3 regions of the Photobacterium kasasachensis genome follow, and region 3 is predicted to be linked to each of the others. Evidence: riboswitches for the same ligand, from Rfam matches in the RefSeq annotation. Region 3 holds a riboswitch; each other region holds the start of a gene.
The links. Region 3 has a riboswitch for thiamine pyrophosphate ahead of thiM (hydroxyethylthiazole kinase). Riboswitches for the same ligand answer to the same signal wherever they lie in the genome.
Positions count from the first base shown of each region.

Region 1: another riboswitch for thiamine pyrophosphate. It lies ahead of thiD (bifunctional hydroxymethylpyrimidine kinase/phosphomethylpyrimidine kinase); the one in region 3 lies ahead of thiM (hydroxyethylthiazole kinase).
Region 2: another riboswitch for thiamine pyrophosphate. It lies ahead of thiB (thiamine ABC transporter substrate binding subunit); the one in region 3 lies ahead of thiM (hydroxyethylthiazole kinase).

Region 1 is NZ_JAKJSH010000005.1:510,073-514,521, reverse strand. It holds gene L4D19_RS06660 (hypothetical protein) at 1-367, opposite strand, end outside; gene L4D19_RS06655 (PhnA domain-containing protein) at 668-1,240, shown strand; gene L4D19_RS06650 (VOC family protein) at 1,329-1,697, opposite strand; TPP riboswitch at 1,912-2,009, shown strand; gene thiD (bifunctional hydroxymethylpyrimidine kinase/phosphomethylpyrimidine kinase) at 2,078-2,905, shown strand; gene L4D19_RS06640 (ABC transporter ATP-binding protein) at 2,917-3,690, shown strand; partial or broken gene L4D19_RS06635 (ABC transporter permease) at 3,770-4,449, shown strand, end outside.
Region 2 is NZ_JAKJSH010000015.1:46,626-51,074, forward strand. It holds gene thiP (thiamine/thiamine pyrophosphate ABC transporter permease ThiP) at 1-689, opposite strand, end outside; gene thiB (thiamine ABC transporter substrate binding subunit) at 736-1,698, opposite strand; TPP riboswitch at 1,839-1,942, opposite strand; gene L4D19_RS20265 (DUF547 domain-containing protein) at 2,035-2,817, opposite strand; gene leuD (3-isopropylmalate dehydratase small subunit) at 2,969-3,571, opposite strand; gene leuC (3-isopropylmalate dehydratase large subunit) at 3,587-4,449, opposite strand, start outside.
Region 3 is NZ_JAKJSH010000013.1:122,118-126,566, forward strand. It holds gene L4D19_RS18605 (NupC/NupG family nucleoside CNT transporter) at 1-567, shown strand, start outside; gene hxpB (hexitol phosphatase HxpB) at 694-1,353, opposite strand; gene thiM (hydroxyethylthiazole kinase) at 1,366-2,184, opposite strand; TPP riboswitch at 2,258-2,357, opposite strand; gene L4D19_RS18620 (Mut7-C RNAse domain-containing protein) at 2,378-3,178, opposite strand; gene L4D19_RS18625 (hypothetical protein) at 3,243-3,590, opposite strand; gene L4D19_RS18630 (MFS transporter) at 3,794-4,449, shown strand, end outside.

The DNA of each region.
Region 1 (4,449 bases), on a different contig from region 3:
TCGTATAAACCGCCAAACCGAGCATATTAATCTCACTCGGCAGGCAGCTGCTTGAATTTCCGCTCTGGAAGCAAACCTGATCAGTGATATCAATTCTACCGCAAGTCTCTCCCTCAACCGCGATTCCCAGATTTTCAAGTGTAGACTTTGAAGCAACTGGCAGACCGTCTGGCGACGTATTCCCCTGGCTTGCGCTTGTAATTACAGCAATGTCGTAGTAACCAGGATCCAATGTTCCTAGCTTACTGGCTACCTGCGCGCCCGTAACCGTAAACACTTTAGTATTCCCTTGCGCTAAATCTTTGACATCATCTTCATCACAGCCTGCCAAAGCAAGTATAGATAGTAAAAAAACAGCCTTCTTCATCACTCGTCCCTACATCGTCTTATAATATTAATTTAAGGCAATAATGATTTTATCCTTATCTCTACATTATTACAGCCTTTCAACAACAATGAGCAAATAAATGATAGCTTAAGGCGGTTATTTCTCTTCAAACAGGCTGCTCGATAACGGACAAAAAACGACCAGCGCCAATAAAGATGTTCACTTACCATACAATTCACTATCAGCTTAGGCTTATTTGTGTGACCTAAAGCAGGATTTCTTTCCTTATCGAAAAATGCTGGCATAATAATGCCACAACAAATCTACGGACAAATCCCTATGACTATTGAAAACATCGTTAAGCAGCGTGCTGACGCAAAATGTGAACTTTGTTCATCTGAAGATAACTTGAGCGTGTATGAAGTACCTGCTTCTCCGGACACAACTGCTGGTAGCTGTGTAATGGTCTGTGGTACTTGCCGAGGTCAAATTGAAGATGCTGATACAATGGATCAGAATCACTGGCGCTGCCTGAACGATAGCATGTGGAGCCAGGTACCTGCCGTTCAGGTTATGGCTTACCGTATGCTGAAACGTCTTTCGGCTGAAACGTGGGCACAAGATCTTCTTGATATGCTTTACCTAGAAGAAGACACAATTGAGTGGGCTGAAAAAGGGATCGCGCTAGAAGCACTAGACTCTATTCAAACTCTGGATGTTAATGGCACTCCGCTTCAGGCTGGTGACAACGTCACTATCATCAAAGACCTGCCTGTCAAAGGGTCTAGCCTGGTTGTTAAGCAAGGCACCGCTGTTCGTGGCATTCGCCTAACAGACAACCCTCTGCACATCACAGGCAAAGCAGCCGGTACCAACATGGTAATCATCGCCGCGTACTGTAAAAAAATGTAATTTACGTTCGCAGTAACGATGAATCACCAAAGGCGCTAGATAGCGCCTTTGGTGTTTATGAGGCTACCTAAATCATAGATTGGCCATATTATTTATCGGACCATATCGCAAGCTCGTTGCCACTTGGCTCGGTAAAATGAAAACGACGCCCACCCGGAAATGAAAAGATAGGCCTAACAATAACCCCGCCCGCCTTTTCGACACTTTGCAGCGAAGTCTCAAGATCCTGACTGTAAAGTACAACCAAAGCACCGCCACTGGCTGTGGTCGAACACAATGTCGACTGAAAAAAACCGCCATCTAACCCTTGATTGGAAAATGCGGAATAGTCTTCACCATAATCAACAAACTCCCAACCAAATGCCTGAGTAAAAAAAGCCTTTGTCGCAGAAAGATCCACTGCAGGGAATTCAACATAATTGATTTTTTCATGCGATTCTTTTTGGGAATTATCCATATTTCACCTCTTGAGATTGATTACCCCACCTTTATTTGTCTAAAGCTTACACAGGTTGGTGATTTTAATCTCAGGGGCAGGTCAAGTGAAAACAGTCCTGACCCAGAAATTTTCACAATCATGTTTGCTCTCTGATAAAAAACATGGTTAGAATAGCGGGAAAATTAATAACAGCATCATTTGCTGTTTAGTCAAACATATTAAACGAATTTTAGTACGTTAGTCGGGGAGCCTTTGGCTGAGACCATTTCGATGGGACCCGTTGAACCTGATCCATTTAATAATGGCGTAGGGAACTAGCAACCGTGTCTCTCTGCGCCCTTCTCTCATGTGGCCTTTCTTTGACACCTGCTACCCTGCGCTCAACTTTAGGGGTAGTTATGGCGATTCCATCAAAAACACCAATCACACTAACGATTGCCGGCTCTGATAGTGGCGGCGGTGCAGGCATCCAAGCCGACATCAAGGCTATTTCGGCGACAGGAAGTTACGCCTGTTCCGTCATCACCGCATTGACGGCACAGAACACTCAAGGTGTGTCTGGTATCCTTGCCGTCGAGCCAGAGTTTGTCGAACAACAACTAGACAGTGTCTTTACTGATCTTGATGTCAAAGCTGTAAAAGTTGGCATGCTAAGTGACACCAATATTATCCGTGTAGTTGCCGCCAAGCTCCGTCAATACCAGCCTAAATATCTCGTTGTCGATCCTGTCATGGTCGCGACCAGCGGTGACCTCCTACTGCAACAAGATGCTATTTCAAGCCTGAAATCAGAACTGTTGCCGCTAGCTGATGTTATTACCCCTAATCTACCTGAAGCAGCAGCCCTACTGGGTGTCGCTATCCCTCACAGCGAGCAGGAAATGACGAATATGATAGACGGATTACGTGAAATCGGCGCTAAATCCGTTCTTCTCAAAGGCGGTCACCTGGAACAGGACACCAACAGTACCGACCTGCTTATTCTGGCTAATGATGTGATCCGCATGAGCACACCTCGAATTCCGACTAGCAATACCCACGGAACCGGCTGCACACTGTCTTCGGCAACCGCATCGTTTCTTGCCCAGGGCATTGAGCTAACAACTGCCGTCCAATGCGCAAAATCCTATATCACAAAGGCTATCAGCCACGCTGATGAACTTGAAGTTGGCTCGGGACACGGGCCGGTGCACCACTTCTTTGCAGGTCACTACCAACCTGAATAAGAGTATTGGCTATGTGCGTATCCACAACAATCCAGCACTCTCGTGCTGTCGAAGTACGTATGCAGCATGTCTCGCTGACATACAAAGATGCTAACGATGCTCTGTTCGCGGATCTGAATCTAACCCTGCCTGCCGGTGAGTGGACATGCCTGCTGGGTAAAAGTGGCTGTGGTAAAACAACACTGCTAAGGCAACTTGCAGGATTGAACGAAGATCGAGTCAATTGGCATGGCAGCCTTGCCACATCCGATAATAAGCCTCTGGCCGAACGCATTGCCTATATGGCCCAGCAAGACCTGTTACTACCATGGCTGTCGGTAATGGATAACATCTGCCTAAGTCATCGTTTCGGTTCATCTCCCTCCCCTCGGGATCAGGATAAAGCCATCAGGCTGCTTCAGGCAGTAGGGTTGGAAACCTATGCTACAGCAATGCCAGATCAACTTTCGGGAGGAATGCGCCAGCGGGTAGCACTGGCCAGAACGCTAATGCAGGACAAACCGCTAGTGCTTATGGATGAGCCATTCTCGGCACTCGATGCCGTGACACGTCATAAATTGCAGACTCTGTCAGCCGAGCTTCTCAAAGACCGTACTGTGTTGCTGATCACTCATGATCCTCAAGAAGCACTGCGCCTCGGGCACAATATCTACATCATGACTGGCAAGCCTGCCAAACTCATTGAACTAGATGCGCCAACATCACCGCCACCAAGGCAATTCAATGCCCAAATGGCAAACCACCAGCAGACCATTATTGATCAACTGGAGCAAGATTATGGCTGATCAACCCAATACCATGACCGAGTCAGTCCAAATCCGGCATTTAATTCCGAAACAGCACCGCGGGCTATCGCAAAACCTGATGCGCATTCTGATCAGCTTTGCTGTGATTATGGGTTTATGGCAGGCCTCAGTCGTAGCATTCGACATGCCGGCCTTCATTTTGCCTGGTCCGGCAGCAGTCTTAAGCAAGTTAATCGAACGCTCTGATGTGTTATGGCACCACACAATAGTCACCAGTACCGAAGTTATATTCGGACTGTTGCTTGGTTTGTTTATGGGGCTGTTTTTTGCATTGCAAATGTTGCTTTTTGCCCCTTTACGCCGCTGGCTACTGCCAATTCTTATCACCAGTCAGGCTATTCCCGTCTTTGCGATCGCTCCGATTCTGATGCTATGGCTGGGATATGGTATTGCCTCGAAAGTTGTCATGGCCGCCCTGATTATCTTTTTCCCGGTAACAACCTGCTGTTATGACGGCCTTCGCCATACACCTTCAGGATATCTGGATCTGGCCAAAACCATGGGCGCAACGCGCTGGCAGCTCCTATGGAAAATTCGGTTACCGGCGGCTCTGCCAGCTTTGGCCTCAGGCATTCGAGTCGCAGTTGTCGTCGCTCCAATCGGCGCTGTAATTGGTGAATGGGTAGGCTCTAGCGAGGGTCTTGGCTATTTAATGCTTCAGGCAAACGCCCGAATGTTTGTCGACGAAATGTTTGCCGCCCTTTTTATCCTGGCTTTCTTTTCAGTCAGCCTCTATTT
Region 2 (4,449 bases), on a different contig from region 3:
AGAATAGCGCCGCCGGCCAAGTCAAAGTCATAGCGAAGCGCCTGATAGATAGCCAGCTCGATAGTCGTCGCTTTCGGGCCGCCGCCCAGCGACATGATCACCGCGAAACTGGTAAAGCACAGCATAAAAATCAGGCCGATGACATGAGGCAGTTGCTGACGGATCCGCGGCCAGGCGATAAAGCGGAACTTGCTCCAGCCTTTTATTCCCAGATGCGTTGCTAGCTGGTGCTGCTCGAATGGGATCCCCTCCAGGCTTTGCAGGATCAGGCGGGTCGCAAGCGGGTAGTTGAGAAAAACATGGGCCAGCAAGATGCCGTTCAGGCCGTAGATTGAAAAGGGCAGTGAATGCCCGTAGGCACTGAGCCACCCGGCCAGCAGGCCGCTTTTACCATAAATGGTCAGCAGGCCGAAAACTGCCACCAGTACCGGCAATACCAGCGTCATAGCAAACAGGCGCAGTAACAGTCCCCGGCCGGGAAACTGGCGCCGTGACAGGGCGTAGGCGGTCGGAATGGCCGGTATGATGCTCAGTAGCGTCGATAGCAGAGCCTGATAGAAGCTGAAGGCGGAGACATGGCGCAGGTAAGGGTCCCGCCAGATCTGCAGTGGATTCAGCTCATTGGCCTGGCCGATCAGGGCCAGAATGGCGCTCATCACCAGCGCGGCAATAAGCCCGGCAGAGATCATGCCGGGCAAAGTTTGGGTAACGCGTGTATTCAAAGGAGAGCGGCCATTATTGGGTCAGGGCGTGTTGCCATTCTCGGATCCATCCGCGACGCTCGGCAGCCACTTCCTCGGCACCGAATTCCAGTGACTTGGTAGGTAGAGTCAGCTGTTCAAATCCTTCAGGTAGCGTCTGCTTGGTGACCGGATACATCCAGTTGCCTGTCGGGATCACTGACTGGAACTCTGGTGTCAGGATAAAGGCCATAAATTGATCGGCCAGCTTCTGGTTTGGGCTGTTTTTCAGCTTGGCGGCGACTTCAACCTGCATGTAGTGGCCTTCGCTGAAGTCAGCGGCTTTGTACTGGTTCTTGCTTTCGGCAATGATGTGGTAGGCCGGTGAGGTCGTATAGGACAAGACGAGATCGGACTCACCTTTGAGGAACATGTTATAGGCTTCCGACCAGCCTTTGGTAACAGTGACAGTTTTCTTCGCCAGTTGCTGCCATGCCTCAGTTGCTTTGTCACCGTAGACAGACTTCATCCAGAGCATCAGGCCCTGGCCTGGTGTCGACGTGCGCGGGTCTTGGTAGATCACACTCAGATCGTCGCGTTCTATGAGCTCTTTCAGGCTTTTCGGCGGCGTTGCCAGCTTTTCGGAATCGTAAACAAAAGCAAAGTAGCCGTAGTCATACGGCACGAATGTATCGTCGTCCCAGCCGTTAGGCAGGGTGACATTGCGGGTATCGACGCTGTGCGTTGCCAGCAGGCCGGTTTTCTTGGCCTCGCTGATCAGGTTATTGTCCAGGCCCAGCAGGATGTCTGCCTTGGCGTTGCTGCCTTCAAGGCGCAGGCGGTTGAGGATAGAAACGCCGTCGTCCAGCGCCACAAACTCAAGATTACAGTTGCACTCGGCCTCGAAGGCTTTTTCAATCGCCGGGCCCGGTCCCCAGTCAGAAGCAAAAGAGCTGTAAGTATAGACGGTTAGGGTGTCTTTGGCTTCTGTAGCGGCCCATGCTGAGCCTGCTGCCATCGACAGAGTTAGAATTGGAAGTAGTTTTTTCACTATGCGCTCCTGATGCCCTTGCATCCTGCAAGAGGGAAATAAATCGAATGAGCGGCACAGGGTTGAGAAAGGCATGCAGCGTCGTGCTGCAACGTTGACAGTAATGGTGGTCAGATTATCTCAATTCCTACGCCAGCATGACCTGGTTCAGGTTCAGTGGGTCCCGCAAAAAGCAATCTCAGTCTGGTATCAGACTCCCCAATGAGAACGATAGCTATTGTAATGCGCTCTGCAGTCCGTTGCCAGCGCAATACTCCGTTGTGTCGTTTGGCCCTGTATTTTGAGTGAGCGGGCTTTGTTGAGTTAGCGAGCTTCGTTGAGTGCCCAGTCGTAGTCATAGCTGACTTTGTTGAGCTGGACCGGTTGACCCTGGCGGTAGCGGTTAAGGTGTTTCTGCAGGCTGCTCGTGCTGCCAAAATCCACGCTATACCAGTCATAAATTGAGGACAAACGGACGTTGTCGCCGCTTACCCGAACCCCTTTGGCACTGTTGATAAAGCGACTGGCACTCTGCTCAAGCAGCTTTTCGCTGTTGCTGGCGGTAAAGGCCGTCGGCTGGAGATCGGGGCAACCCAGGCTGGCACAGTTGACGACATAGTGAATGCGGGGATCATTCCAAATCGGGCGCAGGATCCGGTGTTCGATATCATTGAGCGATAGGTTATTGCCATTAATGGTGACGAGCTTTTCATCCCAGGGTCCGAAGCTGAACAGGCCGCCTAGCTTGGTTATGGATTTCAGTGGGTAGTTGTCGAGGATCAACTGAACGGTCAGAGCATTGTAGAGGTTTACCCAGTAGGCGAACTGTTCGTCTTTGCTATAGCGGCGCGGATCGGTCGCGGTTAGCTTGCGGATATAGCGATCCAAATCATACTTGTCGTTGCTGGACACGGCGCGGTAGCGGAACAGCGTCTGTTTGGGCTCCGCGACCAGATAACTATCCAGTGTTTGTTGCCAGAGGGAGTGGTCGATCGTCGCGGTATTGGTTTCATTGCTTTGTTGCCAGTAAGGCCAGAGATCGGCTCTGGGGGCGGCACAGCCGGTTGCGGAAACCAACAACAAGAAAAGGGTGAATATAGTACGCATGCTAAGTCCTTGCGATCACTGAGTTGGAAGTCACTAGATGATATGACCTGTATCGTCCTGTTTTCTTGCAGCAATTATCCGCAATTCATTTAGCAGGAATAAAAATGCCCCGGCAGCTGAGGGCCGGGGCATCAGTGAGACGCTATGCTAGTTAAGCCAGAAAAGCCGGGATCTTGCTTTCATACTCGGCGATCTTGTCCTCATGCTGGAGGGTCAGGCCGATGTTGTCCAGGCCGTTCAACAGGCAGTGGCGACGAAATTCATCGATTTCAAAGCTGTATTGTTTGCCGTTGGCGGTGACTTGCATCGTTTCCAGATCGACCGTGATTTGTGCCCCTTCGGTATTCTCGACAAACTGGAACAGCTCGTCGACTTGCTGCTCGCTCAGGCGCACAGGCACCATCTGGTTATTGATGGAGTTGCCATAGAAGATATCGGCAAAGCTCGGGGCGATCATCACCCTGATGCCGTAGTCGGCCAGTGCCCACGGTGCGTGCTCGCGCGAAGAGCCGCAGCCGAAGTTTTCGCGGGCCAGCAGGATGCTGGCACCCTGATAGCAAGGTGCGTTCATCACGAAATCCGGGTTTGGCTTCTCGCCGGCATCGTCGAGAAAACGCCAGTCGTGAAACAGATGCTTGCCAAAGCCTGTCCGGGTTACTTTCTGGAGAAACTGCTTGGGAATGATCGCGTCAGTGTCGACGTTCGCCGCATCCAAAGGAACCACCAAACCTGTATGTTGTTTAAAACCTGCCATTTTTTGTTCCTTCTGTTAAGCGGTTGCGGTTTCTGAGTCCAGTTCACGGATATCAACGAAGTGGCCGGCACAGGCGGCGGCTGCAGCCATCGCCGGGCTAACCAGATGGGTACGACCATCGCGTCCCTGGCGGCCCTCGAAGTTACGGTTACTGGTTGATGCACAGCGCTCTTTCGGACCCAGGCGGTCGTTGTTCATCGCCAGGCACATTGAGCAGCCCGGCAGGCGCCATTCAAAGCCGGCTTCAATGAAGATCTTGTCCAGTCCTTCGAGTTCGGCTTGTGCCTTGACCTGCTCTGAGCCCGGAACAACCAGTGCCTGGATATTCGGGGCTACCTGGCGTCCCTTGGCTATGGCCGCTGCGGCGCGCATATCTTCAATACGAGAGTTGGTGCACGATCCGATGAAGACTTTGTCGATACTGAAATCGGCCAGTGTTTTGCCCGCTTCCAGTCCCATATAGGCCAAGGCTTTCTCTGCCGAGGCTTTCTCGACCGGATCGCTGAAATCATCCGGTGAAGGGATTGGTTCGTCAACGGCAATCACCTGGCCCGGGTTGGTGCCCCAGGTGACCTGTGGCCTGATGTCTTTGGCATCTAAGGTAACAACAGCATCAAAGACGGCGTCGTCGTCGCTTTTCAGTGTCTTCCAGTACTCGACTGCAGCCTCGTAGTTTTCGCCGGCAGGGGAGAACTTACGATCCTTGATGTAGTCGAACGTGGTCTGATCCGGAGCGATTAGGCCGGCCTTGGCACCCAGTTCAATCGCCATGTTACAGACGGTCATTCGTCCTTCCATCGACAGATCCGTAATCGCTTCGCCGCAGAACTCGACCACATAGCCGGTACCGCCGGCTGCGGTGGTTTTGCCGATGATCG
Region 3 (4,449 bases):
TCTCGGCATGATAAAGGCAAAGGTTCACTTACCGTCAAAAAGCCAAGCAATGTTATTGATGCAGCAGCAGAAGGCGCATCTAACGGGGTCGCCCTCGCAATCAATGTTGGCGGCATGCTACTGGCTTTTATCGCATTAATTGCCCTGCTAAACGGGATTCTTGGCCTGTTTGGAGGAATGGTTGGCTTGCCTTCATTGTCTTTAGAGATGATCTTAGGATACCTCTTTTCTCCGTTGGCCATGATCATCGGTATTCCTTTCGATGAAGCCATGACAGCGGCCACCTTTATAGGTCAAAAACTCGTCCTAAATGAATTCGTAGCTTACGTTAACTTTACCGACTTCTTAGCAGGCAATACGCTGTCAGATAGATCAACAGCCATTATTACGTTTGCATTATGCGGGTTTGCCAACTTCTCTGCCGCAGCCATGCTGCTTGGCGGTTTAGGTGCGATGGCCAAAGAACGTCGCTCAGAGATTTCGCAACTTTGCCTGTATGCCATTCTGGCGGGAACACTATCAAATATGATGAGTGCAACGATTGCTGGATTCTTTTTGCTGTTCTAACTCTTCCGAGCCATCAAAGTAAAACAGAAGTAAGACTCAGAATGCTGATAAATTCTGAGTCTTACGTTTACAAAGATGCTCCATGAATATCAAAACAAGGCAAAATGGCTATCTAATAATCAGAAATCATCTCAATAGTTGTATTAGATGCTCATCGTTAAAATCACTAAGGCTTCTAAGCTTCAAGTCAGCAACAGTAAATTTATCATGATGAAACTCATCAGGATGAGGCACAGCGACAGCTTTAATATTGGCACGCTTGGCCGCAACGATACCTGAATGGGAGTCTTCAAAAGCGACACAACGCCTTGCCTCTACTGCCAATTTTTTAAGGGTGGAAAGGTATACATCAGGGGCTGGCTTACCTTGCTCTACATCATCAGCAGAGGAAATCGCATCAAAGTAATGGGCAATACCTAACTTATTTAGGATGACAGGGATCAGCTGATATGGTGAATTCGTTGATAACCCAATCTTAAAGCCTTTTTCTTTTAAAAACTCAAGAAGGCTTGTAACCCCATCTAATTCATCACCTTGTTCGCGCACGAGTACTTCAACTCTGTCAACGACAGCTGCTTCAACCTCTTCCAGACTCTTCCCTTCCCATGGGTTTCGCGAAAACCAGAACTCAGTCACTGCGCGAGTTGTCATTGTCGCTGTCTGCTCAGCCAAATTGTCTGTGACTTGCACCCCGACGGATGAAAAAACCTGCCTCTCAGCTTCCTTCCACAAAGGTTCTGACTCGATCAGCAACCCATCCATATCGAAGATAACTGCATATGTCATGATTTGCTCTCTTTACGATAGTTTCAGGCGTTGAATAAGCGTTTCTTCATCCAACTGATACAAGGCATCCAACAGGTTTAGCTGTAAGCTTCCGGGCCCTTTCGACTGTTCTGCGGCAATTTCACCGGCTACACCTAAAATCGCCGTAGCCGCCAACCCAGTATCTTCACCAACAGCGGCAAAAGCCCCTACGATGGCTGACAAAGTACACCCCATTCCCGTTACATAGGGCATCATTGCGTGTCCATTGCGCAACTGGGTTTGCCCTTTTGAGGTCACAACAAAATCTGTAGAACCCGATATGACAACACTACACTGATAAGCTTCCACTAAGTGTTGAGCGGCGCCAACAGCAGCCTCGCTCTCATCAAGCGCATCAACACCTTTGCTTTGGCCTCTTTCTCCAGCTAAAGCAATAATTTCAGAGGCATTACCACGAATAATCAACTTATTGGCTAGTTGCGCAATTTGACGTGAAGCTTCTGTTCGCAACTTACTCGCGCCACACCCTACCGGATCAAGTACGACACATTTACCACTGATATTTGCCTGTTCTACAGCAAACAGCATGCGAGGTTTCCACTGGCTATCTAAGGTGCCAATGTTAATCACCAAAGCACCTGAAAAAGACATCATTTCTGACATTTCTTCACGTGAGTGTGCCATGATTGGAGACGCGCCAATAGCAAGCAAGGCATTGGCACTATTATTCATCACGACATAGTTTGTGATATTCACCACTAATGGCTTTTTCTGCCTAACTGCATCCAAGGCAGTAACAATAGGTTGGATACGGGTTTCTGTATTTTCAATTGCGGTAGGATTTGGCATTCAAGCTCCTAAAACCGGTGCACAGGAACTTGATCTAGCCAAAAATCTAAGACGAGTGAAGATCACACCTCTCATGACAAGACATATAGTTCCCTACGCCAGTGTTAACTGAATCAGGTTCAACGGGTCTCGCGTGATGCGATCTCAGCCTTCCGGCCCCCCGACTATGTGCCGGATAATAACACAAAAAGCTTCAATTGATAGAGTTATTCACAGTGAGTTCATTGAGCCAACTGACTATTCGTTTATAGTGAGTTCCCTTCCAATATATTTTCTTGCATCCCTGGCATTCAAAGAATTCCGCAAATAGCTCCAATGCATTTTCTGGAACACGTCCATTTAGTTGGATCTTGTCAATGCATTCAAACTCACCATTGCAATAAGAACAGCGGGTAAACGGCTTCAAACTATTTTCCAGTTGAAGACGTTGGAGCACTTCTCTTACTTGCCTATCAGCATTATCACTTCTCACCCAATAACCATGAGTAACAGCACTATATTTGAATATGCCTTTATCTCGAGTAAGAATAATGCGTTTTTCATGAAGAGAAATATCAACGATCTCACTATCTTCAAATTTATTGTTATATAAAGTATCAAAGCCCAGCAGCCGTAATTTGAGTGCCAGTTTTCCCAAATTAACGTCAACAATAAACTTAGTATCCCGCAGCGGTTTAGGACGAAGGTGGGTTAAAGGCTGAATATCTAACAATTCAAACACCGGATAGACAGATATTCTCTCACCACCTGTTAACTTGTAGTCAAAGGAAACTGAAACACCATCGACCAATATCAAGTCAATTTCCGTATGCGGTACCCCTATCGCCTCTATGGCATCTTTAACCGATGGCTTACCCGTATAAGTATGTGAAAACAATACCTTGTGTCGCTGTTTTGGCAAGAAGTCATTGAGCTCTTCGTAGAAACGAAAGTAAGACGTTCGAGATATTGGTGCGTGCTGGTCATCCATAGAATAGAACACAATTGCAGTCATTCAGACTATTCAATCGTAGGCTAGCCTAAGACGTTGGGCAAGAAAGCTTCGATGGCGGAAAAAACTAAAACAAATAGACGACAAGACAGCCTGCAAGAGACGGCAACCCTGATATAAACATCTTCAAACCAAAATGATAGTTTTCCCTGTACTGCTTATGCTTGTCTGCTTTAGCATCATAACCAGACACCATAGACTGAGTTTTATTTTCAGCCCTATCGAGATCATAATTTTTGCTTGCCTTGCCACCATCCCACGCTAAGCCAGCCACTCCCCACAACACTATGCAGATATAAAACAAGTAATCCGTCGGATGATTTATAGAAAACTGAGCGATAGATTGACTTAATAACCAAACACTCAATGTCGCCATAATATTAGCAACCACCACAAACCTAATCAGCCTTAGCATTGGCATTCAACTCCATTGAATTTTATAGAACCCTTATAACACCCATAACTTACGTGAATCAATCATATCCAAAATCTTTATCTTCCTCATAAAAGTGGACTAGTTTTCCATTCAGGAAAATACAGTTGTCCCACAGGCAAATCGCTATTCGGCACTCGCCACACTAGGATATCGATACCTTGATAACGCGGTAGAAAAAACCCATGAAAAAAATTTTGTTTTGTTGCTTCTCTCTGGTGCTGATGTATCCATTAGGGATTGATCTTTATTTAGTCGGTCTGCCGCAAATTGCGACCAGCTTACAAGCTACTGAAGCAGATCTTCATGCCGCCTTCTCCATCTACCTTATTGGAATGGCATCGACCATGATCTTTGGCGGACTGCTTGCGGACAAATGTGGCCGAAAACCAGTCGCTATCTTGAGCGCTATCATTTTTACCTTAGCCTCCTGGTGGACAATGCAGGCAACAAACCCACTTCAGTTCTTCATCGGACGTTTTGGTCAGGGAATAGGCTCGGGGTTTGCCTACGTGGTTGCCTTTGCCATTCTTCGTGATGTTCTGGATGATGACAAACGCGCTAAAGTGCTGTCTATGATAAATGGCATTACTTGCATTATCCCGGTGCTTGCGCCAGTTATCGGCCACCTTATTCTGCTTGTTTCCCCCTGGCCGATTTTGTTTATGGTGATGATGATTACTGCTGTCCTTATTGGCCTGGCATGCTGCTTCGCCCTTACAGAAACCCGCTCGGTCAGCCACCATGAATCAGATTCTGTACCATGGCAAAAGTTCCGGTCTCGCTTTTTCCTGAGCCGACTGTTTATCCTGAGCTTGAGCGTGTCGGCCATCCTGACATA